4 regions of the Variovorax sp. Root434 genome follow, and region 1 is predicted to be linked to each of the others. Evidence: predicted binding sites of a transcription regulator. Region 1 holds the regulator's gene; each other region holds the start of a gene.
The links. The regulator sigma-54, encoded in region 1, starts transcription at its own class of promoters, with help from an activator protein. The targets are predictions, from matches to a motif close to TGGCANGNAANCTGCTTT.
Positions count from the first base shown of each region.

Region 1 (7,392 bases):
CCGTCGCAGGGCTGAGGCCGGCAGGGTGACGGGCTGGCACGGGCCGTGCGGTGATGTCATCGCTTCCGATATATGCTCCGCGCACAGGCCGCCCCGCCCTGTCTCCCGATGTCCTCAGACGCATCCTCCTCACCCCTCGCCGCCGACCCGCGCTACGACCCGTTCACGATGGCGCTGCACTGGCTGCTTGCGGCCCTGATCGTGGGCTCGTTCGGCGTGGGGCTCTACATGACGGGGCTGCCGTTCTCGCCGCTGCGCCTGAAGATCTACAGCTGGCACAAGTGGGCGGGCGTCACGATCCTCGCGCTGTCGGCGCTGCGGCTGCTGTGGCGGCTCGGGCATCGTCCACCGGCGCTCCCGCCCGGCATGTCGGCGCTCCAACTGGCGAGCTACCGCATCAGCCACACGCTGATGTACCTGCTGTTCTTCGCGGTGCCGCTGTCCGGCTGGGCCTACAGCTCGGCCATGGGCATGCCGGTGGCATGGTTCGGCGTGCTGCCGCTGCCCGACTTCGTGCCGGTCGACCACGCCTTCGCCGAGGCGGTGCTGCAGCCGCTGCACCGCAACTGCGCCTTCGTGCTGGCGGGCGTCACGCTGCTGCACGTGGCGGCGGTGCTCAAGCACCACTGGATCGACCGCGACGGTCTTCTGAAACGCATGTGGCCCCGGCCACGCAAGGAACCTGCTCGATGATCAAGCGCCTGTTTTTCCGTCTCGCGCCGTCCCTCGCGGCGCTGGCTTTCGCCACCCTGGCGCTGCCGGCCGGCGCCGAGCCCGCAGCCGCAAAGCTCGTGGCCGACAAGAGCCAGATCGTCTTCGTCAGCAAGCAAATGGGCGTGCCCGTGGAAGGCACGTTCAAGAAGTTCGACGCGCAGGTGGCCTTCGACCCGAAGAAGCCCGAGGGCGGCACCGTCGCGCTGCAGATCGACACGGCCAGCGCCGGCTTCGGCGTCCCGATGAGCGATGCGGAGCTGCCCAAGCAGCCGTGGTTCGACGCCGCGCACTTCCCGCAGGCAAGCTTCCAGTCGAGCGCCATCAAGGCACTGGGCGACGGCAAGTTCGAGATGGCGGGCAAGCTCACCATCAAGGGCATCGCCAAATACGTGACGGTGCCCGTCAGCATCGCCGCGGCCGGTGGCAAGGAGGCGGTGGCCACCGGAAGCTTCACGATCCAGCGGCTGGACTACAAGGTGGGCGACGGCGAATGGACCGACACCTCGATGGTCGGCAACGACGTGCAGGTGCGCTTCAGGTTCACGCTCACGGGCTTCGGGCCGCTGTGAAGCGCCAGGCTGTCCGCCCCTCATTCACTTTCCTCTTTCCTCCCGCATCCAACGCCATGAAAAAGCTCCTTCTCGCCGCAGCCCTGTCGGCCGCCGCATTCACCGGCAGCGCCACGGCGCAGCAACAGCAACTGCCAGCGGAATTCGCCCCGGCCGTGGCCGCCAAGCCCGCGGGTGGGCCGGCGAAGAACGCCAACTACGTGATCGACCCGACCCACACCTTCGTGATGTACGAGATGGGCCACTACGGCACCACCACCAACCGCGGGCGCTTCAGCACCAAGGACGGCTCCGTGCAGATCGACGGCACCGGCGCCAGCGGCAAGGTCGACATCACGATGGACATCAGCTCCATCAACACCGGCGTCGACCTGCTCAACCGCCACGTGCAGAGCAAGGACTTCTTCAACGTGGCCGAGTTTCCGACCGGCCGCTTCGTGGCCGACCGCATCGATTTCAGCGGCGGCAAGGTGGTCGACGTTCCCGGCACGCTCACGCTGATGGGCCAGACCAGGCCTGTGACGCTGAAGGCCGTGCGCTTCAACTGCTACCTGAGCCCGCTGATCAACCGCCAGGTGTGCGGCGGCGACTTCGAGACCACGGTGGAGCGCAGCGACTGGGGCATTACCTGGGGGCTGAACTTCGGCTTCGAGAACAAGGTAAAGCTGCTGGTGCAGGTCGAAGCAGTCAACGTGCAATGACACCGCTGCCCGGCATCGCCGGCGCCGCGAGCGCCAGCTAGAGCAGGCTCTCCGGCGTCAGCGGCGCCAGGATCTCGAGCATGACCCGGCCCCAGAAACTGGAGTCGGGCTCCTCGGTCAGCACGGTGAGCTTGCCGGCATCCTCGCTGACCCATTCGATGCGCGACTCGTTGCTGCCTTCGGCAAAGCGCAGCCGGTAGGCGCCCTGCTGCTTGAGCACGTCGATGAGTTTCAGCGCCTGCTGCGCCATCTCGGCGCTGTGGATGATCAGCCCGATCTCGGTGTTGGCGGACTCCGAGCGCGGGTCGAAATTCATCGACCCGACGAACAGCGTGCGCCGGTCGATCACGGCCGACTTGGCATGCAGCCGCCCGACCGAGGTGCCGAACAGGCCCAGCCGCACGCTGCGCCGGGTGCGCGTGGAGCTCAACTCGTAGAGGTCGGCGCCGAGCTTGAGCATGTCGGGCCGGTAGCGGCGGTAGGCGGTGTGCACCAGCGGCTCGTCGGTGGCGGCCAGCGAATTGGTGACGACGCTGATCTTCACGTTGCGGTTGCGGATCTCGCGCATCACCTCCAGCCCCGTGGCGCCCGGGATCAGGTAGGGCGAGACGATGGTCACCTCGGAGCGCGCGCGGCGCATCTGCTCGACCACGTTGTAGCGCACGCTGTCGACGTCGAGCAGCGGCACGCCGCCGTAGGAGGCGGTCTTGCCGATCACGCGCTCGGGCGAATCGGCGTAGGCCTCGGCGGTGGTCCAGATCAGGCCGAGCTTGCCGGCGTTCAGGTCTTCCACCATCGGGCTGTAGCCGAGCAGGTCGTTGGGCGCGGGCTTCGGCGGCGGCGGCGTGGTGTCGGGGCCGGTGGCGGCGTCGAAGCGGCGCTGCAGCTCTTCGGCCGACAGCTCGCTGCGCACCACCGACTGGATCGGCCGCACGTAGATGCTGTTCCAGTACTGGTCGAACAGGCTGCCCAGCCGCGGGATCAGCGCGCCGGTGACGAAGGTGTCGAGGTCGAGAAAATTCTCGCCCGCGGTGCGCGTGAAGTACTGGTTGCCGATGTTGCGCCCGCCCGCCACCGCCATCGCGCCGTCGGCGATGAACAGCTTGTTGTGCATGCGCCGGTTGACGCGGCTGAAGTCGAACAGCGAGGCGGTGAAGCGCTTCAGGATGCTCGCGCGCCCGGCCGGGAACGGGTTGAACAGGCGCAGCTCGACGTTGGGCGTGGCGGCAAAGCCGAGCAGCAGTTCGTCCTCGCCCGAGGTGTAGAGATCGTCCATCAGCACCCGCACGCGCACGCCGCGCTGGGCGGCGTCGCGCAGGGTGCGCAGCAGGTAGCGGCCGGTCTCGTCGTTCTCGATCTGGTAGTACTGCACGTCGAGCGTGCGCTGGGCGCGGCGGGCCAGCTGGATGCGGGTGTCGAAGGCGAAGTCGCCACCGGGCATCAGGCGAAAACCGCTCAGGTCGGGGTCGGGCTGCGAGGCCAGCGCGAGCTTGCCGAGGGCGGTGTCGGCCGACACCGCCATGGCCTTGGTGGGTGCGCGCGGGGCCTCGTCGGGCAGGGTGGCGCAGCCGGCGAACAGCAACACCGCCGCCATGACGAAAACCCAGTGCCCACAACGCGACAGCAGGCGACGGGTCATCGGCGTCTTTCTACAGGGCTTTGCGCAGGTTGGCGGGCGCGATGCGCAGCGCCTCGCGGTACTTGGCCACGGTGCGGCGTGCGCACTCGATGCCCTGCTCTTTCAGCATCTCGGAGATCTGGCTGTCCGACAGCGGCTTCTTGATGCTCTCGGAACTCACGAACTGCTTGATCAGCGCGCGCACCGCGGTGCTCGACGCATTGCCGCCCGTCTCGGTGCCCAGCGCCGAGCCGAAGAAGTACTTGAGCTCGACGGTGCCGAACGGCGTGGCCATGTACTTGGCGGTGGTCACGCGCGAGATGGTCGACTCGTGCAGGCCCAGTTCGTCGGCGATCTCGCGCAGCACCAGCGGGCGCATCGCAAGTTCGCCATGCACGAAGTAGCTCTTCTGCCGCTCGACGATGGCATTGCTCACGCGCAGGATGGTGTCGAAACGCTGCTGGATATTCTTGATGAACCAGCGCGCCTCCTGCAGCCGCTGCGACAGCGCCTGGCTGCCCTCGCCCTTGTGCGACTTGAGCGCGCCGGCGTAGATGTCGTGCACGCGCAGGCGCGGCATCACCTCGGGGTTCAACATGACGCGGAACTTCACGTTGGTGCCGCGGCCGGTCTTGGTGACGATCACGTCGGGAATGACGATGTTGCGCTCCACGTCGACGAAGCGCCGGCCCGGCTTGGGCTCCAGCCGCGCGATGATCTGCAGCGCAGAGCGCACCAGCTCCTCGCTGCTGCGGGTGAGCGTGGCCAGGCGCTTGAAATCGCGGCGCGCAAGCAGCTCCATCGGCTGCTTGCAGACGGTGATGGCGGTCTTGCGGACCAGCGCCTCTTCGTCGGTCTCGTCCTCGCTGGCCATGGCGCGCAGCTGGATGCACAGGCATTCGCCGAGGTCGCGCGCGCCTACGCCCGCGGGCTCCAGGCTCTGCAACAGTCCGAGCGCCACCTGGAAGTGATGCACGAGGTCGTCGAACTGGTCGTTGTCGTCGCCGGCCAGGCCCGAGGCCAGCGCGGGCAGCGAGTCTTCGAGGTAGCCGTCGTCGTTGAGCGATTCGATGAGAAAGCGCAGCGCGGCGCTGTCGTTCTCGTTCAGCCGCAGGCTCAGCGCCTGGCGGTGCAGGAATGACTGCAGCGACTCCTGGCTGCGCGCGAGTTCGGTGGCGTCGGCGCGTTCGTCGTCGCCCAGGTTGTTCTGGCGCGCGGGCGCGTCGCTGCCCCACTCGCTGTCGTCGGGCGCCGCCATGTCGACGGTGCCGTCGCCCTCCCAGTCGGGCTCGCGCTCGGTGATCTCGGCAGCCGGCCCGTCGGTATCCGCCGTGGTGGTGCTGGTGGTCTCGGCGGGCGCGCTGGCGGCCGAAGGCGCGAAGTCGCTCTCGCCCTCATCGCGCGGAACCGGCGCATCGGCCGTGTCGAGCCCGAATTCCTCGCGCGCCGCTTCTTCCGCGGTGCGTTCGAGGAACGGGTTTTCGTCCAGCATCTGCTCCACTTCCTGGCTCAGTTCGAGCGTGGAAAGCTGCAACAGCCGAATGGACTGCTGCAGCTGTGGCGTCAGTGCCAGATGCTGCGAGACGCGAAGGGACAGCCCTTGCTTCATGAGGAAATGGCTCCCCCCCAGGCTGCGCGCTTCGCGCTACGCCAACCCCCTACCGGGGGCGGGCCGGCCGCTTCGGGCGGCCGTGCGCGGCGGCCCCCGCGAGGAAGCTCCGCGCGGACGGTGGCCACGATGATCCTTGACCCTCGCCGCACGATCACATCCGGAAGTGTTCGCCCAGGTACACCCTGCGTACTTCGGCGTTGTCGACGATCTCCGAGGGTGTACCTTGTGCCAGCACATGCCCGTCGCTGATGATGAACGCGTGATCGCAGATGCCCAGCGTTTCACGCACGTTGTGGTCGGTGATGAGCACGCCGATGCCGCGCTCCTTCAGGAAGCTGATGATCCGCTGGATTTCGATCACCGCGATCGGGTCGATGCCGGCGAAGGGCTCGTCCAGCAGGATGAAGCGCGGCTGGGTGGCCAGCGCGCGTGCGATCTCGACGCGGCGGCGCTCGCCGCCCGACAGCGCCAGCGCGGGCGAGTCGCGCAGGTGGTCCACCCGCAGGTCGGCCAGCAGTTCGGACAGGCGCTCTTCGATGTGCTGCTTCGACAGCGGTGCCATCTTGCCGTTGGCATCGGGCTCGCTCTGGAGCTCGAGCACGGCGCGCACGTTTTCCTCGACCGTGAGCTTGCGGAAGATCGAGGCTTCCTGCGGCAGGTAGCTCAGGCCCATGCGGGCGCGGCGGTGGATCGGCATGTGGGCGATGGGCTCGCCGTCGATGGTGATGTCGCCCGCATCGGCGCGCACCAGCCCCACGATCATGTAGAACGAGGTGGTCTTGCCCGCGCCGTTCGGCCCGAGCAGCCCGACGACTTCGCCCTTCTGCACGTCGAGCGAGACGTCCTTCACGACCGTGCGGCTGCCATAGCTCTTCTTCAGGCCGCGCGCGACCAGGCGGCTGCCCGGCGTGCTGTTGGCGTCCTGCGATACAACGGATTCGATCACTTGCGGGTTTCTCCCTCGTCACCGAGCGTGGTGCTCGGGCGCAGGCCCTTGCCGGGCGCCGGGGTGGGCGCTGGCGGCGGCGCCTTGGCGCCGGACGGGGCTCCCGCCGCGGGTGCACCCGGCGCGGTCGCGGCCTTGGGGGTCAGGATGGTCTTCACGCGGCCACCCGGGGCGGCCGCGTTGACGGCGGTGTTCGGCGGCACGGTGGAACCGTTGACCGTGTAGGTGTCGTTGCTCTGGTCGTAGACGATCAGCGCGCCCTGGCTTTCGTCGTTCGGCGTGGCGCCGATCAGGCGGCGCATCGTGGCGTTGCGGATGAACTTGACGTTGTCGGCGCGGCTGTCGTACTCGATGACGTCGGACTCGCCCTCGATCCACTCGTCGGGCGCGTTGCGCTTCTGCTTGTAGTAGGCCCGCTTGCCGGGCGCGGCGGTCACCACGCCGTACTGGTAGCCCTCGGCGTCCTGGCGCACGTCCAGCCGCGCGCCGCGGATGATGATCGTGCCCTTTGTTACCAGAACGTTACCGGTGAACACACTGGTCTGCTTCAGATCGTCGTAGCGCATCGAGTCGGACTCGATGTTCATCGGCTTGGCGCGGTCGGCGGTCTCGGCCACGGCGCCCGAGGCAAGGCCGGCCAGCAACAGCGCGCCGGCGGCCAGGCGGCCGATGCGACGAAGGAAGGAAGTGGTGGGGTGAGAGTGCAATGTCATAGAGGCACGAAACTTGCTCGGCATTGTATGCGGCTGATTGCGTCAGCCCCGCTCGCACAGATGAAAAAGCCCGCCGAAGCGGGCTTGACTTTCCTTCCGGTTCTACCAGAAACACCGCGGAACCGGCTCCGCCGGGCCGCGGGTGTTGCCCCCTGCAAGGGGTAGGCAGAGCGACACGAAGTGCGCGCAGCCCTGGGGGTCAGCCCTTCTTTGCCTCGCCGACCAGATAGTTCACGACCTGAAGCACTTTGGTCATGTTGCCGGCGGTTTCCCCGTCCACATACCAGCGGCCGGCCACGGCCATCGCCGGCACGCCGGCGACCTTGTAGGCGTCGGTCATCTGCGAGGCGCGCTTGGCCTTGCTGGCCACGCCGAACGAGGTGAAGACTTCCTTGAACTTGGCGCCGTCAAGGCCATTGGCCGTGGCCCAGGCAATGATGTTGGCGTCGCCGTTCACATTCTGGCGCTGTGCGTGGATCGCGTTGAAGACCTTCGGCTGGAATTCGTCGACCTTGCCCA
Region 1 covers NZ_LMEK01000003.1:137,475-144,866, reverse strand. Annotated here, with positions in the region: gene ASD05_RS05360 (ATP-binding protein) at 1-15, shown strand, start outside; gene ASD05_RS05355 (cytochrome b) at 109-693, shown strand; gene ASD05_RS05350 (YceI family protein) at 690-1,283, shown strand; gene ASD05_RS05345 (YceI family protein) at 1,340-1,984, shown strand; gene ASD05_RS05340 (phospholipase D family protein) at 2,022-3,623, opposite strand; gene rpoN (RNA polymerase factor sigma-54) at 3,634-5,211, opposite strand; gene lptB (LPS export ABC transporter ATP-binding protein) at 5,366-6,160, opposite strand; gene lptA (lipopolysaccharide transport periplasmic protein LptA) at 6,157-6,873, opposite strand; gene ASD05_RS05320 (thiol:disulfide interchange protein DsbA/DsbL) at 7,073-7,392, opposite strand, start outside.

Region 2 (7,392 bases), on a different contig from region 1:
GAGCTGTTCCAGTGCGCCGGCGTGCAGCCGGTAGATGCGCGCATCGCCGACGTGCAGCAGGTGCGCGTCGCGGCCCTTGAGGATCAGCGCGCTGAAGGTGCAGACGTAGCCGCTGTCCTTGTCGAAGCGCGCGTCGCTGCGCATCGTCTGCGCGTGCAGCCACGAGTTGGTGGCGTCCAGCACCCGCTGCGCGGAGCGGCGCACCGACCACGCGTCGGAGGTTGCGTAGTAATCGTCGAGAAAACCCCGCACGGCCGCCGCGCTCGCCACCTGGCTCACGCGGCTGGAGCCGATGCCGTCGGCGAGCGCCACCGCGATGCCCTTGGAGGCGCGCAGCGCTCCCTCGGGCAGCATGGCGCCGTGGAAGTCCTGGTTGACCGGCGATTTGCGCCCTGCCAGCGAATGCTGGCCGAGCGTCACGCGCAATGCCTTGCGCGGCATCCAGGCCGGCTCAGCTGGCGGCGCGCTTGGGCGCCGTCTTGTAGTGCGTGGAGTAGAGCGTCAGCCCGACGAAGGTCAGGCCGCCGACGAGGTTGCCCAGCACCGTGGGCAGCTCGTTCCAGATCAGGTAGTCCATGATCGTGAACTTGCCGCCCAGCATCAGGCCGGTGGGGAACAGGAACATGTTGACGATCGAGTGTTCGAAGCCCATGTAGAAGAAGACCATGACCGGCATCCACATACCGATCGCCTTGCCGGACACGGTGGTCGACATCATGGCCGCCACCACGCCCGTCGACACCATCCAGTTGCACATCACGGCGCGGATGAACAACGTGAGCATGCCGGCGGCGCCATGCGCGGAGTAGCCGATGGTGCGGCCTTCGCCGATGTGGCCGAGCTTCTCGCCGATGGCGTTGGGCGCCTCGCTGAAGCCGAAGGTGAAGATGACGGCCATGAACACCGCGACCGTCAGCGCACCCGCGAAGTTGCCGGTGAACACCAGTCCCCAGTTGCGCATGACGCCGCCCCAGGTGGCGCCGGGTCGCTTGTCGAGCACGGCCAGCGGTGCCAGCGTGAACACGCCGGTCAGCAGGTCGAAGCCCAGCAGGTACAGCATGATGAAGCCCACCGGGAACAGCATCGCGCCAACGAGCGCATTGCCGGTGTTCACGGTGATGCTCACGGCAAAGGCCGCCGCCAGCGCGAGGATCGCGCCCGCCATGTACGAGCGGATGAGCGTGTCGCGCGTGGACATCAGCAGCTTGGATTCACCGGCGTCCACCATCTTGGTGACGAACTCGGCGGGGGCTAGATAGGCCATTCTGGTTCCTTGGAAGCGATAAAGACGAAACTGAAAAGGGAGACCGGGGCCTCAAGCCAGCGCGACGAGCACGCGGCCTTCCTGCACGCGCACGGCATGCGCGCGCACCGAGTGCTCGGGCGCTTCCAGGCATTCGCCGCTGCGCAGGTCGAAGTGGTTCTTGTAGAGCGGCGAAGCCACGACGATGCGCTCGCCCAGGCTGCCGACCAGCCCGCGCGACAGCACGCTGGCCCCCGCCTTCGGGTCGATGTTGTCGATGGCGAACAGTGCCTGCTCATGGCCGACGCTGAAGATCGCGACATGCACGCCGTCGACCAGAGCGCACACGCCGGTGTCGGGCAGGATGTCGGTGGCCGCGCACACCGGGGTCCACTGGAGGTTGTCTTGGGTCATGGGATTTCCTTGGATGTTCTTCAGGCCATCGAGACGTCGGAGGCGGCTTCGCCGCGCTCTTCCGCGCGGGCGGGGCGGATCTGGCCGCGCTCCTGCACGAACACGATGTGCTCGTCCGGCTTCTCGCTGTTGACGAAGGAGCGGAAGCGCTGGCGCGTGACGGGGTCGTTCACCGCGGTCTTCCATTCGCACTGGTAGGTGTCGACCACGCGCTGCATCTGCGTTTCCAGCTCGTCGCCCAGGCCCAGCGTGTCCTGCAGCAGCACGCCCTTGAGGTAGTCGAGGCCGCCCTCGAGGTTCTCGCGCCAGGTGCTGGTGCGCTGCAGGCGGTCGGCCGTGCGCACGTAGAACATCAGGAAGCGGTCGATCAGCCGGATCAGCTCGGCCTTGGTGAGGTCGCTCGCGAGCAGTTCGGCATGGCGCGGCTTCATGCCGCCATTGCCGCACACGTAGAGGTTCCAGCCCTTGTCGGTCGCGATGATGCCGACGTCCTTGCCTTGCGCTTCCGCGCATTCGCGGGTACAGCCCGACACGCCGAACTTGATCTTGTGCGGCGCGCGCAGGCCCTTGTAGCGGTTCTCCAGTTCCACGGCCAGGCCGACGCTGTCGTCCACGCCGTAGCGGCACCAGGTGGAGCCGACGCAGCTCTTCACCGTGCGCAGCGACTTGCCGTAGGCATGGCCCGACTCGAAGCCGGCCGCGATCAGTTCTTCCCAGATGGCGGGCAGCTGCTCGACGCGCGCACCGAACATGTCCACGCGCGCACCGCCGGTGATCTTGGTGTACAGGCCGTATTTCTTCGCCACCTGGCCCACCGCGATCAGCCCGTCGGGCGTGACCTCGCCGCCCGGCATGCGCGGCACCACCGAGTAGGTGCCGTCCTTCTGGATGTTGCCGAGGAAGTAGTCGTTGCTGTCCTGCAGGCTGGCCAGGTCCTTCTTCAGCACGAACTCGTTCCAGCACGACGCGAAGATGCTCGCGGCGGTCGGCTTGCAGATATCGCAGCCCAGGCCCTTGCCGTGCTTCGCCAGCAGGTCGGCGAAGCTGCGGATCTCGCCCACGCGGATCAGGTGGTACAGCTCCTGGCGCGAGTAGGGGAAGTGCTCGCACAGGTGGTTGTTGACCGCCATGCCGCGCTTGGACATCTCCATCTTCATCACCTGCGTGACCAGCGGCACGCAGCCGCCGCAGGTGGCGCCGGCCTTGGTGCAGGCCTTCAGCTCGGCGACAGTGCACGCGCCCTCGCCCACGGCCTCGCAGATCCGGCCCTTGGTGACGCTGTTGCACGAGCAGATCTGCGCGCTGTCGGGCAGCGCATCGACGCCCAGGCCCGGCTTGGCCTTGCCGTCGCTCGACGGCAGGATCAGGAACTCGGGGTCGGCGGGCAGCGCGATGCCGTTGAGCGCCATCTGCAGCAGCGTGCCGTACTCGGCGGCGTCGCCGACCAGCACCGCACCCAGCAGCTGCTTGCCGTCCTCGCTGACGACGATCTTCTTGTAGATCTGCTTGCGTTCGTCGACGTACTGGTAGGCGCGCGACTTCGGCGTCTTGCCGTGCGCGTCACCGATGCTCGCCACGTCCACGCCCATCAGCTTGAGCTTGGTGCTCATGTCGGCGCCGGTGAAGGCGGCGTCGTCCTGGCCGGCGATGTGTTTGGCGGCCACGCGGGCCATGTCGTAGCCCGGCGCGACGAGGCCGAAGGTCTGCTCGTTCCACGACGCGCATTCGCCGATCGCGTAGATGCTGCGGTCGCTGGTGCGGCAGTGGCTGTCCACCGCCACGCCGCCGCGCGGGCCGACGGCCAGCACGCTCTGGCGCGCCAGCTCGTCGCGCGGACGGATGCCGGCGGAGAACACGATCATGTCGGTTTCCAGGTGCGTGCCGTCGGCGAACACCATACGGTGGCGGGCGGTCGCGCCGTCGGTGATCTCCACCGTGTTGCGGCCGGTGTGCACGTGCAGGCCCATCGCCTCGATGCTGTTGCGCAGGGCGCGGCCGCCGCCTTCGTCGACCTGCACGGCCATCAGGCGCGGCGCGAACTCCACCACGTGGGTTTCGAGGCCCATGTCGCGCAGCGCCTTGGCGCATTCCAGGCCCAGCAGGCCGCCGCCGACGACCACGCCGCTCTTCGAGCGGGCGCCGCAGGCCTTCATGGCCTCGAGGTCCTCGATGGTGCGGTAGACGAAGCAGTTCGGGCGGTCGCGGCCCGGCACGGCGGGCACGAAGGGGAAGGAGCCCGTCGCAAGCACCAGCTTGTCGTAGTGCACCACTTCGCCGTCGGCCGTGGAGACGGTGTTGTTGCGCCGCTCGATGGCCACCGCCCGCGCGGCCAGACGCAGCGTGAAGCCGCTGCGCTCGAAGAAGCCCGGCTCGACGAGCGACAGGTCTTCCGCCGTCTTGCCGGCGAAGAACTCGGACAGGTGAACCCGGTCGTACGCCGGGCGGGGCTCCTCGCAAAGCACGGTGACTTGTGCGTTCGCGACGCCGAGCTCGTGGAGTTGCTCGAGGAACTTGTGGCCGACCATGCCGTGGCCGATGACTGCGATCTTCATTGGGGGTCCTGCACGCAGCCGGCCCTGGAAGCTGCGGCCCGCCGGTCACTGTCTGGGCAGACAGCGGCAGTGGGCCTCCGCGACGGAACGGATGCGAAATTGGGTTGGAGCAGACGAGCTCGCGGCTTGCCGGCCGCCAGCTCGCTTGAACCCCGCCGTCGTTAGCGGAGGCACTGTGAACCGGGGGATGAGCAATATCCATGCCGGATCAAAAAAGCGCCGCGGCCACCCTGGCCGGCCGGTTGCGCACCGAAACCGCCCCGGGCCCGGCGCCGGACGCACGGGCGTCGTGCGCCGTGGCGTCGCGAGGCTCTCCGCATTGGTGCGCCCAGGCGGCGGCGCAGGCTTTTCCGTATGCTCTGGGACCTCGATGAACCCTGAACCTGCTGAACCTGCCATGTGCGGCTCCGAACTCCATTCCCTTCCCGACGGTGTCCAGCGCGTCTCGCGCGTACTCCAGGACGCCGGCCATCCCCATTCGCCGCGCATGCTCGACGACGCCTGCCGCACCGCGCAGCAGGCGGCCGACGCCCTCGGCATCTCGGTCGGCCAGATCGCCAAGAGCATCATCTTCCGACGCAAGAGCGACGAGGCGGCGGTGCTGGTCATCACCTCGGGCGACAAGCGCGTCGACGAGAAGAAGGTCGATGCGCTGGTCGGCAAGACCGGCCGCGCCGACGCCGACTTCGTGAAGGCGCGCACCGGCTTCACCATCGGCGGCGTCTCGCCGGTCGGGCACGTGACCAAGCCCGTGGTGCTGATCGACCGCGAGCTGTTCCGCTTCGAGGAGATCTGGGCGGCCGCGGGCCATCCGCATGCGGTGTTCCAGCTGCGCCCGCACGATCTCGAGAAGCTCACCGGCGCGCCGGTGGCGGACGTGGTGTGAACTTCGACGAGGCCGAGACCTTGGCCGAGCGCGCCGTGGCCGTGCAGGCCATGGCTGAAGACGTGCCCTCGCCGTGCTCCTCCGTGTGCCGCATGGACCGCCTCAGCGGCTTCTGCGAAGGGTGTTTGCGCACCATCCCCGAGATCGCCGGCTGGAGCAGGATGGAAGACGAAACGCGGCGCCACGTGTGGCGCGCGATAGAGTTGCGTGCGCGGGCCGGCATCTGGCGCGCTTCCGGAGACAACACCGCATGAAGCACATCGACTTCTATCTCGACTTCATCTCGCCCTACGCGCACCTCGCGTTCGAGCACCTGCCGGAGGCGCTCGAAGGCCTGAGCTGCAGCGTGGCCTACAAGCCCGTGCTGCTAGGGGCGCTGCTCAAGCAGCACGGCCAGCTCGGGCCGGCGGAGATCCCGTCGAAGCGCAGCTGGACCTACCGCCACGTGCTCTGGCTGGGCCACGCGAACGGCATCCGGATCGAGATGCCCGCCTCGCATCCTTACAACCCGCTGCCTCACCTGCGGCTGGCAGTGTCGACGAGCGACGACGGCAGCATCAGCCGCCTCGTGGCCGAGACCATCTTCCGCCACGTGTGGCGCGGCGGCGAAGACGCGGGCGACGCCGCGCGCCTCGCCGCGCTCACTGCGCAACTGGCGCCGAAGCGCGACGCGAACAGCGACGAGAGCAAGGCCCTGCTCAAGCGCAACACCGACGAGGCCCTGCAGCTCGGCGTGTTCGGCACGCCCGCCTATGTGGTCGACGGGCGCCTGTTCTGGGGCTTCGACGGCCTGCAGATGCTGCGCGCCTACCTGTCGGGCGATGCGTGGTTCGACGGCCCGCAATGGACGTCGGCGGACCAGCGCCCGTCCCTGCTGCGCAGCAGCAAAAACTGAGCGACCCCCGGATTTCTTACAACCTGAAACGCGCCCCGCGGGTTTCACCTTAAACCGTAAGCACCGGTTCAGTTTCGCGCAAGGCTCGGGTCAGTCGCGCCTCCAAGAATGCCTCACGGTCCCGAAACAGTCGGGCGCCGCATGAACGCACACACACAGGAGACGACGCAATGGCAGCCACACTAGATTCACGGGGAGTGCCGCATCCGGCCCCCCGGCCCATGTCCTCGGAGGAGAAGAAGGTCATCTTCGCCTCCTCGCTCGGCACCGTGTTCGAGTGGTACGACTTCTATCTCTACGGTTCGCTCGCCGCGATCATCGCGAAGCAGTTCTTCAGCGGCCTCGATGCGGGCGCCGCCTTCATCTTCGCGCTGCTGGCGTTCGCGGCCGGCTTCCTGGTGCGTCCGTTCGGCGCCATCGTGTTCGGCCGCCTGGGCGACATGATCGGGCGCAAGTACACCTTCCTGGTGACGATCCTGATCATGGGCCTGTCGACCTTCATCGTCGGCCTGCTGCCCAGCTACGCGACCATCGGCGTCGCTGCGCCGGTGATCCTGATCGCGCTGCGCATGCTGCAGGGCCTCGCGCTCGGCGGCGAGTACGGCGGTGCCGCCACCTACGTGGCCGAGCACTCGCCGCACGGCAAGCGCGGCGCCTACACCTCGTGGATCCAGACCACCGCCACGCTCGGCCTGTTCCTGAGCCTGCTGGTGATCCTGGGCGTTCGCGAAGGCATGGGCGAAGCGGTGTTCAACGACTGGGGCTGGCGCATTCCGTTCCTGGTGTCGATCCTGCTGCTCGGCGTGTCGGTGTGGATTCGGCTCTCGCTGTCCGAGTCGCCGGCCTTCCAGAAGATGAAGGCCGAGGGCAAGACCTCGAAGGCGCCGCTGTCTGAATCCTTCGGCCAGTGGAAGAACCTCAAGATCGTGATCCTGGCGCTGGTCGGCCTCACGGCGGGCCAGGCTGTGGTCTGGTATTCGGGCCAGTTCTATGCGCTGTTCTTCCTGACGGCACAGCTCAAGGTGGATGCGACCACGGCCAACCTGATGATCGCCGCCGCGCTGCTGATCGGCACGCCGTTCTTCGTGATCTTCGGCACCCTGTCCGACAAGATCGGCCGCAAGCCGATCATCATGGCCGGCTGCCTGCTGGCCGTGGTCACCTACTTCCCGGTCTTCAAGATGCTGACCGAAGCCGCCAACCCCGACCTGGCCCGCGCGCAGGCCACGGCCGGTGTCACGGTGACGGCCGACCCGGCGACCTGCTCGTTCCAGGGCAACCCGGTGGCCCGCGAGATCGACTTCAGGAGCTCGTGCGACATCGCCAAGCGCTACCTCGTGCAGAACTCGGTGAGCTATGAGAACGTGGCCGGCGCGCCGGGTTCGAAGGCCGTCGTGAAGAT
Region 2 covers NZ_LMEK01000022.1:377,023-384,414, reverse strand. Annotated here, with positions in the region: gene ASD05_RS19280 (bifunctional protein-serine/threonine kinase/phosphatase) at 1-441, opposite strand, end outside; gene ASD05_RS19275 (formate/nitrite transporter family protein) at 452-1,264, opposite strand; gene nirD (nitrite reductase small subunit NirD) at 1,316-1,657, opposite strand; gene nirB (nitrite reductase large subunit NirB) at 1,678-4,209, opposite strand; gene ASD05_RS19260 (YbaK/EbsC family protein) at 4,607-5,095, shown strand; gene ASD05_RS19255 (DUF1289 domain-containing protein) at 5,092-5,349, shown strand; gene ASD05_RS19250 (2-hydroxychromene-2-carboxylate isomerase) at 5,346-5,990, shown strand; gene ASD05_RS19245 (MFS transporter) at 6,161-7,392, shown strand, end outside.
Region 2: nirB (nitrite reductase large subunit NirB) is a predicted target of sigma-54. The motif match lies at 4,398-4,415, and genes of this name have one in related genera.

Region 3 (7,392 bases), on a different contig from region 1:
TTGAGATGATCGATGCGCTCCTTGGACTTCCGATCAGGACAGATGATCGCGCCACCTTCGAAGGTGTTCATTACCTTGGTGGCATGAAAACTCACTATCGAAAGATCACCATGCCGCAACAGCGATCCACCCGCGTCGCACACCCCGAATGCATGAGCGGCGTCATAGATCAGTTTGAGCCCGTAGGTGTCGGCTATTTTTTGAAGAGCTTCTACGTTGCAGGGACGCCCGTAGCAATGGACAGCGAGAATCGCCGTCGTTTGCGGAGTGATAGCTGCCTCGATCTTTACAGGGTCTATGTTGAGCGACTCTTCATCGATGTCGACGAAGATCGGGCGTATGCCGTTCCATAACAATGAATGCGCGGTAGCGACGAACGAGTAGGGCGTCGTGATGACCTCACCGGTGATGCGCAAGGCTTGAAGTGCTGTCACCAAAGCGATGGTCGCATTCGTAAATAGCGATACATGCTGCACTCCGAGATGCTCAGCAAGGGCCTCTTCAAACCGTTGGTGGTACTTGCCGCCATTAGTCAACACGCGGCTTGACCAGATATCTTCAAGCAGGGGCTGCAGGTCCTTGAGAGACGGCAACTGCGGCCGTGTTACGTAGAGAGGGGTCATCCGCTCACCTTGGAACGCTGTGCTCTGTCCACCGTCTGAGGGGAATCATCCGATACATGTTTCACGGCGACATCCGTATGCATAACCTCTTGCCGCAGGTCGAAAGCGCTTCGAAGTGCTGCAAAGAAAATTGCGGCCAACAATGATTGCGTGCCCATCAACAGCAGCGCTATACCAGGAATGACCTGGCGCATCGCGGTTTCGGGATCCAGCGCGCCGAAGCCGGTGCGCCCCCACTGCCACGTTAGGCTCGCGCACATTGTCAGTCCGAACAACGTCGCCAGTGCGCCCCCTATCGATAGCCATCCTCCGCTGGCCGCGCGCAGCGCCCATCGCTCCCGCGGGTGCGGCGTGTTCAGCCGCGCGCAATGGCGCGCAAGTACGGCACCCATGGCAAACAACATGGTCTGGTAGCCGAGCACCATGCCGGCACCGGCGAACAATTGGGTATGAATGCCTACTGGCCAGCGACCCAAGTTGCCCGGGTGGGACTGCGCAAGCAGCAACTGCGCGAGACTCAACAGGGCCAACACCACACCCGGATACAGAAACAACCACCGCGGCGTAAACAGAAGCAGGAAGCGAAAGTGGCGCCAGCCGTCACGCCAAGTGCGCAAATGTGGAGGACGGTCTCGCCCGTCCGGAGAAAGGACGGTCGGCACTTCGGCGACGCGCAACCCATGCAAAGAGGCTTTGACGACCATCTCACTGGCGAACTCCATGCCCTCGCAACACAGCCCTAACTGCAGAATGGCCTGGCGCTCGAAGCCACGCAAGCCGCAGTGGAAGTCACCAATCTTGGACTTGAAAAAAAACCGTCCCATAAAGCTCAGTACCGGGTTGCCCAGGTAGCGGTGCAATGGAGGCATTGCGCTGGGCAGGATGCCACCGCGGAAGCGGTTCCCCATCACGAGTTGGCTCCCTTGGCGCAGTTCGGCGACAAAGGGGGCAAGCGCACTGAAGTCGTAACTGTCGTCGGCATCGCCCATGATTACGTAGCGGCCTGCCGCAGCGTCGATGCCGGCGATCAGCGCCGCCCCGTAGCCGCGAACAGGCACGTCGACGACCCTTGCGCCACACGACATGGCCAATGTCTGCGACCCATCAGTCGAGCCGTTGTCGGCCACCAGCACCTCGCCACGAACGCCCGAGTGCGCCAGGAAGGCTTTTGCCTTGCCGATACAGGTTGGCAGCGTGCGCGCCTCGTTAAGGCAGGGCATCAGGATCGTTAGTTCGAACTGCGGTTCGATCCCCGCAGCGGGCACCGCGAAGCGTGATGCTGGATCAGAGATCGAGCATGCGGCGACTTCGCCCACGGGCGTGCCCGGCGCGCGGTCGTCACGATCAGACTGCTCGCTCGAATAATGCAATACAAGGCTAGCTTCCATGGGTCGTTCTCCGCTACGCCCAGCCAATACGAAGCCTGGCGAGTGGGCTGCATTTGATACTTCTGCAGTGCGGCCGCCCGACGTTAGCTGAACTTGCATCGTCATTTCAGCCTTTCCCAAATTCGACATGAGCGCGGCCCTCCGAGCGCCAGCAGGTGAGTTTCTGCGGCGATCTGATCCAGTCCTCTTCACGCCCAATAGCGACGAAATCTCCGCCGCCACGAAGCAGATCGGCAAATCGCACAAGGCCATCATCGTTGACCCAAATGACTACATCGGCATAGTTGCGGCGCCAGATAGCACCGCTGCGCAGGCTGGCCCTCCGCGAAGGAAATAACTCGGGACACGCGTCTTCGACCCGATCGAGCACAAGATCGGTGACGACTTTGCGCTCGCGCTCGGCTTCGGTCAGGCTCGGTCCCGACACTACACGGCAGGTGTATAGGTAGACTTGATCGCGCGGGCCGGAGCGAGGGCCCAGTCGCTCGACAACGTCCGGGTTGCCCCGATAGTTGATGTAGTCGCAGTCCGAGGTATCGACACGCAGCCCAAAACGGCGTAGCGGGTAGTCGAAAGTCGACGCGGCGGGTGCCACAGGGCGCCCGTCTGATTCGATGGCCTTCACGAGTTTGAGCATGCGCAGTCGTGCGAGATTGGTGTTGATCAACGTCAGCGTCTGCCGGCCATCAGACCCCTCCGGCGTAAGGCCGGTGCTGATGCCCAAGAAAGCGGAGCCGGGCGCTAACGACGGTAAAAGAAACGACTGCGATTGCGGATCCATCGGGAGATAGAGGTACGGTTCCGTCTGCAGGTGCAGCGGAATCGTCGCTTGCACCCACTGCCCGCCCCATGGCTGCGCGCCCCAGCGGAATTCGGTCGCTTGCCACAGCAGCAGCCCCTGGACACCGAAGACCGCGGCCAGCGCATAGGCCAGCACACGCGGCGCATCGGCAAACACGCGATGCAGCCCCGCTGCTAGGAGCACAGCCGAAACGCATGCCATGGGCAGAAAGTAACGGCTGTTGCCACTGATGGCTAGCCATATCACCCACCCAATAGGGAACGCCGCCGCCAGAAAGGTAAAGGCTTGATCGGAGGACGCCATGGCCGCCTTCACGCCGTGCCAGCGCCGCCATGCGACGGCCGCCAGCGCCGATACACATAACAGCAGCAGGCCTGCATAGCGCGCGTCAGGCGCCATGGTTTCGGTGTGAATTAGCCGCCGCGGACGCAACATTTCGAATGGTCGGGCAAGCGCTTCGACCAGCGACGGCGGCAGAAAGCGCGGGTCGCGCATGGCGTTGAACAATCGTCCCAACGCTTCGACAGCCGAAGTATGCGGGGCGGTCTGGCTGCGCATCGCCCCTTTCATGGTGTCGAGTGGATGGAAGACGTCGTTCAGCATCGGGAAGAACGGATTGCCGAAAGCTTGTTCGAGACGCCATGCCCATGGCGCGAAGATGAAGAGCGCAGCCCCGCTCGCACAGACCGTAAATATCAGCACTGTGCGCACTCGCAATCGAGCCGTCGCCACGCAGCCCAGCACGAGTGGCAGGGCCGGGACAAGTGCCAAGAAAGCATTGGACAATTTCAACGCCGCGGCAGCCCCGAGCAGCACTCCGGCCAAGGCGACGAGGCGGAGACGGCCCCCGATGAAGGCGTTTGCAAGTGCGACATATCCGCCGAGCGCCAGCGTACCCGTCGTAACGTCGGTAAACGACGAGCCGATTTCCTGCAGCAGTACAGGGTTGAGCAGGGCGAGACCGACTGCGGTCCATACCACGATAGCGGGGCTCGTACCATCACCTCGGCGGCTGACGGCGCGCGCTAATTCGTAAGTCATCCACAGCATTACGCTGTGCAGGCACGCGAAAGTGACGCCGATGGCAATCGATGGCCACTGAGCGTGCACCATCAGGTAGAGCGGAAGGTGTGCGTAGGGGTTTAGATAGGTCAGCGAACCGGCCGGGTAGAAGTCGATCGACAGGCGCTCATTGAGCGCGCTAAAGCCCGCATACAGGTGATAGTGGAGCGCATCCCAAGGAACGTCCTTGCCGGCATATAGCGTCCAAGCGATTACCAAAACGGTGCATATCCCATATGCAGCGGCGCGTTCAGGCCAAACCGGCCGTCTTGCAGCAGGCCGGCTTGAGAACGATGCGAACATGTATGTCGACGCCTTGGAGATAGCGAAGAAAAAGCGGCCCGAAGGCCGCCTTTCAACTCATAGTCCGCAGATCCAAAGGATTAGGCGCGGCATTCAGCCGGGACAAACTTTTCGGTGATAGTGGTCGTGCACTTCCACTTCAACTGACCGGTGCCAGCCGCGACTACGGTTGGCGTCAGAATGATGTCACCTGCTGCACCAGGCACGGCGGACGTGACCGTGACAACGCCGGTCGTTGCCGTGATCACGACGTTGCTAACGTACTTCGTAGCACCCGGGAACGAATATCCGGTATTAGTTGCGGTAACAGAAGCAAGATCCCCGAGCGAAGAACTGGTTTCGGAAACTGCCAATTTTGCAGGCGCTGCCATCAGGATCACTTCGCTGACCTTGGCACGCGTCGTGTAGTCCTGATATGCCGGCAGAGCCACCGCTGCCAAGATACCAATGATCGCCACAACGATCATCAATTCGATAAGGGTAAAGCCGGCCTGTGCGCGGCGAGCGAGAGTACGACGATTCATTGAACTAACTCCAGGTTGGTTGGTTGTTACGCCCGGGAACCTGCCCGGAGCGAGGTACCTTCCGCAGCATCTGTGCCACCCCCTGCGGAGCGTTGTAGTGACCGAACGCGTCATCTTTGTTCACATTTGCGTTACATGGTGTGACATAACTTGCTTCGAGATGCTACACATGTTGACAATTTTGTCATTCCAGTGCGCAGCCAAAAGTCAGAAAGTCAGCACCCCATCCGCCTTCAACCAGCGAATATCCCGCTGCGCCAACCCCGCCACCTGTCCGACCGCCAGCGTCTCAATCTGGCTCATGATCTCGTCCGTCTCCGCCGGCTTGGTGTGTGTGATGTAGATCGGGTATTGCTTCCCCGGCCCGATATGCGCCAGCTCATCGGCCAGCACGGCAGGCGAGAGATGCTGGCTGCGCTCCGCCAGCGCATGCTCGCGGCTGCTGAAGGCCGTTTCAATCACCAGCATCGCCACGTCCAGCGCGTTCACGCGCTCCCAGAACGGCGCGTTGCGCTCGGTATCACCGCTGAAGACCCAGTGGGCGCCGCCTTCGGCCCGCCGTACGGCGAAGCCGCAGGCCGGCACCGTATGGACCGCAGGCAGCACCTCGACGAGCTTGGGCTCGCGGCTGCCCAGCTGCAGCGTCTGCCCCACGGCGATGTCATGAAAGCTCACGAAGGGCGCATCGGCGCTGGGAATGCTCTCGAAATCCGGCCAGATGACGTTGTTGAACACGTGCGTGCGCAGTGCCTCGATGGTGGCGCGCAGTGCGTGCACGCGCAGCGGTCGGGTACGGCGGCTGCCCACGGCGTCGAGCATCAGCGGCAAGGCGGCGATGTGGTCGAGGTGGCTGTGCGTGAGCACGACGTCGTCGATGCGGGCCATCTCTTCGAGCGTGAGATCGCCGACGCCGGTGCCCGCATCGACGAGCAGGTCCGTGTCGACCAGGAACGAGGTGGTGCGGCAGTCTTTGGCGATGGCGCCCGAGCAACCCAGCACACGAACCTGCATTGTGAGAGACCCCTCGTATGTGTCTGCCGTCATTTGGTTTCGAACCGGGTTGCGCCGTCCCAATCCGGGTCTTGCGGGCGCAACGCCATCGAGGCTAAACGCTGGGCGTAGAGCTGGTAAAGGACTTTTTTCGCGTCCGCGGCGAGCAGGGGAGCCAGCAAGTTTCGGCCCACCGCCCAGTCCTGCCGACGGTAGGCCGCGAGCACTTCGCTCCAGCGGTCAAGCAACTGCTGCGTTTCTTTCGCCGCTTCGGGCGTGCGCGCGGCCAGGGGCGTAAAAACGGCAACGGCCTGTGCCTTGCCCTTGACGCGCACGCTGTCGAGTTCCTGCCAGATGTAGCCGGGCGCCAGTTCGCGGGTGGCGCCGCTGGCGACGATTTCCATTCCGTAGTGCCCGCTCAGGCCTTCGAGGCGCGATGCGAGATTGACCGCATCGCCGACCACGGTATAGCTGCGGCGCGTGGTGGAGCCCATGTCGCCCACGCTCATCACGCCGCTGTTGATGCCGATGCCCACGCTGATCTCGGGCCGGCCGCTGGCGCGGTGAATGCGGTTGATGTCGTGCACGGCATCGGCCATGTCGAGCGCGGCGCGCACAGCGAGCGTGGCGTGCTCGGGCGTGTCGATGGGCGCACCCCAGAAGGCCATGACGCAGTCGCCCATGTACTTGTCGACGGTGCCGCGGTGCGCGCTGATGACGTTGGTGAGCCGGCTGAAAACGGTGTTGAGAAAGGCCTGCAGTTCGGCCGGCGCCATCTGCTCCGACAGGCGGGTGAAGTCGCGCATGTCGCAGAACATGACGGTCATGGGCTTGCTCTCGGCGCGCATGCTGTAGCGGTCGGGCTGGGCCATCATTTCGTTGACGAGCTGGGGCGGCACGTAGGTGCCGAAGAGCCGCATGAGGCCGCGCCGCGCGCGCGATTCGACGAAGTAGCCCCAGCTCATGTTGAAGGCGAAGGCAAGCGCCGTCATGGCCAGGGCCGACGCCAGCGGCAACACGAGGCCGTGGCTCGCGTACAGCCAGGTGTTGAGGCCGATCAGCACGGCGATCGCCCCCGCGGCCAGCAACACGGCACGCGGCGCCGACAGCAGCGACAGCCCGAAGGCCAGCACGAGCCCCGTAACGGCGACCAGCAGCGTCTCGTAGCCCGAGGCATAGTCGGGCACGCTGAGCAGCCGATGGTCGAGCAGGCCGGAGACGATGTTGGCATGCACTTCCACGCCCGGAAAGGCGGCTTCGACGGGGGTGGCGCGCAGGTCTTGCAGGCCCGGGGCGGTAGCGCCCACGAGCACGATCTTGCCCTTCAGTTCGCCCGGCCCGAGCCGGCCCTCGAGCACGTCGGCGGCGGGCACATAGCGGAACGATCCTCCGTCCGCACCGCCATGGCCGCGAAACGGCACCTGCATGCTGCCCGTTGTGTCGACCGGAATGCGCAGGGCGCCCACTCTCAACGATTCGAGCTGCGGCTTGGCGCCGCCGGGCGCGAAGGCGGGCTGCACGGGCGGCAATCCGTTCGCGAGGCGGTAGACCGCGAGCGCGAGCGATTCGTAGTAGCCCGGCTGCGCCTTGTCGCCCTCGTAGCGGGCGATGAGCGGCACGCTGCGAATGACGCCGTCGCCGGTGGCGCCAACCAGCGTATTCAGGAAACCCGCGATGGGCGCGGCCTGCGCCAACGCCGG
Region 3 covers NZ_LMEK01000012.1:772,713-780,104, forward strand. Annotated here, with positions in the region: gene ASD05_RS14130 (DegT/DnrJ/EryC1/StrS family aminotransferase) at 1-623, opposite strand, end outside; gene ASD05_RS14135 (glycosyltransferase family 2 protein) at 620-2,011, opposite strand; gene ASD05_RS14140 (hypothetical protein) at 2,118-4,178, opposite strand; gene ASD05_RS14145 (pilin) at 4,259-4,702, opposite strand; gene ASD05_RS14150 (3',5'-cyclic-nucleotide phosphodiesterase) at 4,910-5,713, opposite strand; gene ASD05_RS14155 (CHASE2 domain-containing protein) at 5,743-7,392, opposite strand, start outside.
Region 3: ASD05_RS14145 (pilin) is a predicted target of sigma-54. The motif match lies at 4,763-4,780, and genes of this name have one in related genera.

Region 4 (7,392 bases), on a different contig from region 1:
GAGCACGCAGGCGGCCCCGCCGATCTGCGCCAGGCTGATACTTTCCCCCAGCCAGAAGGCCGCCAGTATCAGCGCAGAAACCGGCAGGAGCGCAGTGAAGAGCGCCGCTTCGGCCCCTTTCAGCCTGGCCGATCCGGCAAACCAGAGGACGAAGCCCAGCACCGTCGGCACCAGCGCGTAGTAGGCCACGCCGATCAGCGCATCGTTCGGCAACGGATGCTCCCAGGCCCGCTCGAACAGCGCCGGAACCAGCGACAGCAGGAGCCCGAAGGCCGTCATCAGCGTCGACAGCGCCAACGGCCGCACCGGCACCCGAAGCCGCTTGTTGAGCAGGATGAACATCGCCTCGCAGACGACCGCACCCAGTATCAGCAGGTTGCCGGCGAACGCCGCGGCCGATTTGGAGCCCCCTGCGGAGCCTTCGCCCGGCCAGCTGATTGCCAGCACCCCCGCCGTCGCCAAGACGATGCTGCCCACCAGATAGCGCCCCGGCCGCTCGCGCAAAGCCAGCACCGCCACCAGCGCCGCAACGGCCGGCAGCGTCCCGGCCACCACGCCTGCGCTGGCGGCCGGCGCCCACCTCACGCCCAGGATCAGCAGCACCGTATAGCCCACGCTGCCCAGCCCTGCCTGGCACAAGAGCAGCACGAGGTCGCGCCGGTCGGGGCGAGGCCAAGGCGTGCGCGTCAGCCGCAGCAGCAGGAGAAACACCGGCAGCGCCATCGCAAACCGCAGCGCGGTCGCGGTGAACGGCGGGAGTCCGCCTGCGATGACCTTGCTGGCCACCACCGTGCTGCCCACCGTGACCATCGCCAGCGCGCACAGCGCCATGCCCTTCAACCGTTCCGACATGCCAGACCTTTCGCTTTCGAGAAAAGTCCGAGCTTCGCGGCCCGGTCGCGTCGCGTATTGAACGAAATTGCAGGCGGCCGGATCAGCCCTTGCGCTGCGGCTGCTCCGCCAGCCAGTTGCGCAGGCGCTCCACGCCCTTCACCAGCCGCTGCGGGTCTTTCGAGGCAAAGCACCAGCGCAGCCATCCCTGCGCCTCGGGCGCGAAGGCATTGCCCGGCGCGAGTCCCAGGCCCGCCTCGGCGACCAGCCGCTTGGCCACTTCGAGCGAATCGCCGAAGCCTTCGAGCCGGAAGAAGGCATACATGCCGCCCTTGGCCGAAGCCACCTGCACGCCCGGCAGAGCGGCCAGCAGCGGCACCAGCGTGTCGCGGCAGTGCTTCAGGTGCGCCACCACGCGCGGCGTGATCTCGCTCGTGTGTTCGATGGCAGTGATGGCGGCGCGCTGCGTGAACACGCTGGCGCACGAGGTGTTGAACTCGATCAGCTTGCCGATGCCGTCCACCATCGACGGCGGCAGCACCAGCCAGCCCAGGCGCCAGCCCGTCATCAGGAAGCTCTTCGAGAAGCTGTGCGTCACCACGAGCCGGTCGTCGGGCTTCGAGATGTCGAGGAAGCTCGGCGCGCAGGCATTGGGCGTCGGCTCGTAGTACAGGCGCTCGTACACCTCGTCGGCGAGGATCCACGTGCCGGTCTGGCGGCAGTGGTCGAGCACGGCCTGCTGCTCGTCGCGCGTCATGGTCCAGCCCGTGGGATTGTTCGGCGCGTTGACGATCAGCAGCTTCGTCTTCGAAGTGACCGCCGCGCGCAGCGCGGGCAGGTCGAGCGTCCACTGCCCGTTCACCGGCACCAGCGGCAAGGTATGAACGCGCGCGCCCATGATGGCGGGCTGCGCCGTCAGGTTGGGCCACACCGGCGTCACGGCGACCACTTCGTCGCCCGCGTCGACCAGCGCCTGCACCGCGAGCATCAGCGCGCTCACGCCGCCCGAGGTGACGGCGATGCGCGAGGCATCGACCGCCGGATGCAGCCCGCTCGTGTAGCGCGCGATGGCTTCGCGCAGCTCGGGCAGGCCAAGGTTGTGGGCGTAGAAGGTCTCGCCCCGCTGCAGCGAATCGATGGCCGCCTGGCGGATCACCTCGGGCGTGACTTCGTCGCTTTCGCCGAACCAGAAGGCCAGCACGTCGTCGCGGCCCATGCCGGCGTTGGCGACTTCGCGGATCTTCGAGGCTTCGAGGTTGTGGATGGCTTCACGCATGTCTGGTCGTCCTGCTCTTCATGATTGAGGTTTCTTCATCTTGCACGAGGTCGGCAGTTCGGCGCGCTCGGCGGGGATCGTCTTGACCACGCGAAAGCCGTAGCCCGAGCCCTCGACGTCGAACTGCACGCCCGGCTTGCCCTGCCGGTCCATCACGCCGACGACGAGCTGCTGCTGGAACTGATGGTCCGTCGCGCGCATGCGCCCGCGCTGCCCGTACAGGCTCACGTCGGCCTGCTCCAGCGCGCGCGCCACCGGCACCGCGTCGGCACTGCCCGCACGCTCGACGGCCTGCACGAGCGCTTCGATCATCAGCTGCAGCCGCATGTGCACATAGTCGTCGGCCGGCTTCGGAAAGCGCGCGCGGAAGGCGCGGTAGAAGGTTTCGGACTGCGCCGTCTGCACGTTGGGCAGCCAGTCGGCCACGGCGATCACGCGGCCGATGCCCGCATCGCCGATGGCAGCCGGTGCGCCCAGCGCATTGCCGTAGAAGGTATAGAAAGTGCCGTTGAAGCCCGCCTCGCGCGCCGCCTTCACGAGCAGCGTGAGGTCGTTGCCCCAGTTGCCCGTGACCACGGCCTGCGCGCCGCTCGCGATGATCTTGGTGGCATAGGGCGCGAAGTCCTTCACCTTGCCCATCGGATGCAGCTCGTCGCCCACGATCTCCACGTCGGGGCGCTGCGCACCGAGCTGCCGGCGCGCCTCGCGCAGCACGGCCTGCCCGAAGCTGTAGTCCTGGCCGATCAGGTAGACGCGCTTGAGCGCGGCATCGTCCTTCACCACGTCCATCAGCGCGGCCACGCGCATGTCGGCGTGCGCGTCGAAGCGGAAGTGCCAGAAGCTGCAACGCTCGTTCGTGAGCGCCGGGTCGACCGCCGCGTAGTTGAGGAAAACTACGCGCCGCGCGGGGTCGCGCTCGTTGTTCTTGTCGATGGCATCGACCAGCGCCGCGGCCGTGGCCGACGAATTGCCCTGCAGCACGATGCGCGCGCCGTCGTCCATCGCGGCGCGCAACGCGGAGAGCGCTTCTTCGTTCTGCCCCTTGCTGTCGTAGCGATCGAGCTGCAATGGCCGCGCGCCACCGGGCAGCTTCACGCCGCCGCGCGCATTCACGCGTTCCACCGCCCACAGCAGGTTGCGGAACACGGCCTCGCCGGTGTTGGCGAACGGGCCGCTCATGCTTTCGATCAGCGCCAGGCGAATGGGTGCGGACGGGGTCGACACGTTGGCCTGCGCCAGCGCGGCGAACGGCCTCGCGCATAGCGCCAGCGCCGCGAATTTCAAGGCCTCGCGACGCCAAATAAAGGGGGGATTCATTGTCTTGAAACGCGTGCCGATGCGCCTAGATGAGGTCTCAAGCGGCACTCACGATGGAACGGCCGCGCAGTGTAAGGGACACACATTCCTTGTCCCCATTGTGTTCACTCAGGAGTTCTTCACCATGCTTTTCGCCCCCACCCTTCGCACCGCCCGCTTCGCTCCCCGCGCCTATGACCGCGCCTTCGAGCGCTTCGTGAACGATGCCTTCGCCGCCCCCCGCCGCTCCCCGCTGGTGGAACAGGACGACAAGAGCTGGACCCTCTCGCTGGACGTGCCGGGCTTTGCGCGCGAAGACCTCGCGATCAGCATCGAAGGCGCCGTACTGCGCATCGACAGCAAGGCCGAAGCCAAGCGCCAGTTCAAGGCCGCCTACGAGTTGCCGCAGGACATCGACGTGGCCACCAGCGAGGCCAAGCTCGAGAACGGCGTGCTCACGCTGAAGCTCGGCAAATTGGTGCCCGCGAGCCAGGCCGCACAGTTGCAAATCAACTAGTTTGGCCTATGCCCACAAGAAGAAAATGTTGGTAACAGCCTCGTTTTGACTTTAAACGAGCACCTTATTCACAATAGCGCTGAATAACGTCACATGATGTGACGTTTTCTTAGAACTTTCTTCTTCGTGGGCGTCTCGTAGCGCACCGAATTCCCTGCCGGTGCGGTTCGGGTGCCCCAAAAGGCACCATGAAAACGCACCTTCAACCTGCCAATCCCAACGAACAATCCGACACGCTCCTGGTGTTCCTGCCCGGGGCCTACCTGAAGCCCGACGAGTTCGAGCGCGAAGGGTTCATCGCCGCGGTGCGCGAGCGCCATCTGGCGGCCGATGCGCTTCTGGTGGACGCGGATGTTTCCTACTACTACGAGCAGACGCTGAGCGAGCGCCTGCACACCGAGGTCATCGAGCCGCAGCGTGCCAGGGGCTACAAGTCGATCTGGCTCGTGGGCATTTCCATCGGCGGCTTCGGCGCGCTGATCCACGAACTGGCGCGACCGGGCTCGGTGGACGGCATCGTGGCGCTTGCGCCCTACCTCGGGCGCCGGGTGCTCGGCGCGGAGATCAGGAAGGCCGGCGGCCTGCGCGCCTGGCAGGCGCCCACCGGACCGCAGGCCGACGAGGAGCCCGATCGCAAGCTCTGGCCCTTCTTCCAGCAGTACCTGGACGCCAAGCCGTCGAAGAATCTGCCGCCGCTGTACCTGGGCTTCGGGCTGGACGACCGCTTTGCCAGCAACCACAAGCTGCTGGCCGACGCCCTGCCGCCGGGGCGCGTCTTCACGATCGAGGGCGGCCACGACTGGCCGCAGTGGCGCCAGCTGTGGCGCAATGTGCTGGACGTGCTGCCGCTGCCGGCGATCGGCCGCTCGCGGCAGCCGGCTACGCAGTCTCCGGCAGCGGCGCCTCAGCCGACGAGAGCGACGCCATGGGCCATCGCGGCTTGACGTCGAAGGCATAGCGCTCGCTCGCCTGCGACAGCCCCGACTGCAGGCGCATTGCCGCGGCCATGGCGATCATGGCGCCGTTGTCGGTGCACAGGTGCAGTTCGGGGTAGTGCACACGCACCTTGCGCTTTGCGCACGCGGCATTCAGCTGTTCGCGCAGATTCCTGTTGGCCCCCACCCCGCCCGCCACCACGAGCCGCTTGAGCCCGGTCTGGTCGAGTGCCGCGAGCGACTTCTTCAGCAGCACCTCGACGATGGCCGCCTGCGTGGACGCCGCCAGGTCGGCCCTGTTCGCTTCGAGCTGGTCGCCGAGCTTCTTGGCCTGCGTGAGCACGGCCGTCTTCAGGCCGGCAAAGGAGAAATCGAGATCGCCGCTGTGCAGCAGCGGCCGCGGCAGCTTGAAGGCCGTTGCGTTGCCGCCTTCGGCCAGCTTCGCGAGCCACGGTCCGCCGGGGTACGGCAAGCCCATGAGCTTGGCGCTCTTGTCGAACGCCTCGCCGGCCGCGTCGTCGATGGTCTCGCCGAGCAGCTCGTAGCGCCCCACGCCGTCCACCCGCATCAGCTGCGTGTGGCCGCCTGATACCAGCAGCGCGACGAACGGAAACTCCGGCGGATCGGCGCTCAGGAACGGCGACAGCAGATGCCCTTCGAGGTGATGCACCCCCAGTACCGGCTTGCCCAGCGCCACGCCGAGCGCGCAGGCCACGCCCGCGCCCACCAGCAGTGCGCCCGCCAGGCCCGGCCCGCGCGTGTAGGCCACCACGTCGATCTCGGCCAACGAGCGGCCGGCTTCGGCCATGACCGTCTCGGTCAGCGGCAGCACGCGACGGATATGGTCGCGGCTGGCCAGCTCGGGCACCACGCCGCCATAGGCCTGGTGCATGGCGATCTGGCTGTGCAGCGCGTGCGAACGCAGCATCGGCAGCGCGCTGCCGTGCGACTCGACCAGCGCCACGCCGGTTTCATCGCAGGATGATTCGATTCCCAACAAGAGCATGGCGCCGAGTGTAGGCGGCGCCCCGTGCGGCCGCCCGCGAAGGGGCAAACGGCGCCAGCAAGGCACGGATGTTGCAGTGGGAGGGTCAGCGCCCCTCCCACCATGAAATCCGGACTGAGTTTTCTGATCGCCGCCCGCCGTTGCGAGATCGACGAGCTGGACCGGCTCGCCCGCACCAGCGAGCTGGTGGGCGTGATCGGCCGCCTCGTCCATGCGCTGCAGCGCGAGCGGGGCATGTCGAACATGTTCCTCGCCTCGCACGGCGGCCGCTTCGCCGACCAGCGCGGCCCGCAGATCGCCGAATGCACGGCGCTCGAGCAGGAGGTGCGCGCCGGCTTCGACCAGCTCGAAGCCGACGACCACCGCAGCGCAGGAGCCGGTAACAGCGCGCGCCTGTTCAGCCGCATCGCCTGGGTGCTCCCGGGCCTGGACGCCCTGCCTGCCCTGCGCCGCCGCATCGATGCGCTCGAGCTGAAACCGGCGCAGTCCACCGCCGCCTTCGCCAAGCTCGTTGCCGGCCTGCTGTCGGTGGTGTTCGAAGCCGCCGACGGCGCCACCGACCCCGAGATCTCGCGCCTGCTGGTCGCGATGTTCAACTTCATGCAGGGCAAGGAATTTGCCGGCCAGGAGCGCGCCTTCGGTGCCGCCGCGCTGGCGCTGGGCCGCAGCGACGAGGCACAGCGCCTGCAGTGGCTGCACCTGATCGAGTCGCAGGAGCGCTGCTTCCAGGTGTTCACCGATTTCTCCGGCGAGGCCGTGCTCGCGCTCTGGCGCAACAGCCAGCCCGACGCCGAAGTGGCGGAGCTCGAACGCATCCGCCGGCGCGGCGCCACCTCCGCCCCGGCCGACGTGCCGCTGAGCCAGGCCTGGTTCGACTGCTGCACCCGCCGCATCGACGCCATGAAGACCGTGGAAGAGCGCCTGGCCGCAGTCTTGCGCGCACTGTGCGAGCGCAAGACCGCGCAGGCGCGCAGCGAGTTGCAGGACTACCGGCAGCTGCTGGACACGCTGGCCCCGCAGGCCGGCGCCCTGTTCTTCGACGACGCCGACGCGCAGGCCGCCACGCCCGCCCAGTTCGGCCGCCACCTCGAACGCTCGGTGCTCGACATGGTCCAGGAGCAGTCGCACCGCCTGCAGGCCATGAGCGACGAGCTCGAAACCGTGCGCGCCTCGCTCAATGAACGCAAGATCGTCGAGCGCGCCAAGGGCCTGCTGATGGCGCACCGCCGACTCAGCGAGGATGAGGCGCACAAGATGCTGCGCCAGACCGCCATGAACCAGAAGCGGCGGCTGGTCGACGTGGCCGAGTCGATGCTGGCAATGGCCGACTACCTGCCCATGCTCGACCGCGCGCCCCCGCGCTGAAGCGGCCCGGCCGTTCAACTTGGTGCAGTGCACAACAACCGTGCGATCGGCGCTGCGCGGTTCCGATCGGGCGCTCGCCCATGCTGCACCGCTGCATCGAGCTACTTTCCTGATAGCAGCGTGCAGGTCCTGAAGGCTGGCACACCACTTGCAAGCATTTCGTTCA
Region 4 covers NZ_LMEK01000024.1:163,680-171,071, forward strand. Annotated here, with positions in the region: gene ASD05_RS20445 (DMT family transporter) at 1-852, opposite strand, end outside; gene ASD05_RS20450 (pyridoxal phosphate-dependent aminotransferase) at 935-2,107, opposite strand; gene ASD05_RS20455 (branched-chain amino acid ABC transporter substrate-binding protein) at 2,126-3,424, opposite strand; gene ASD05_RS20460 (Hsp20/alpha crystallin family protein) at 3,549-3,920, shown strand; gene ASD05_RS20465 (alpha/beta hydrolase-fold protein) at 4,109-4,864, shown strand; gene tsaD (tRNA (adenosine(37)-N6)-threonylcarbamoyltransferase complex transferase subunit TsaD) at 4,800-5,861, opposite strand; gene ASD05_RS20475 (nitrate regulatory protein) at 5,964-7,226, shown strand.
Region 4: ASD05_RS20475 (nitrate regulatory protein) is a predicted target of sigma-54. The motif match lies at 5,922-5,939, and genes of this name have one in related genera.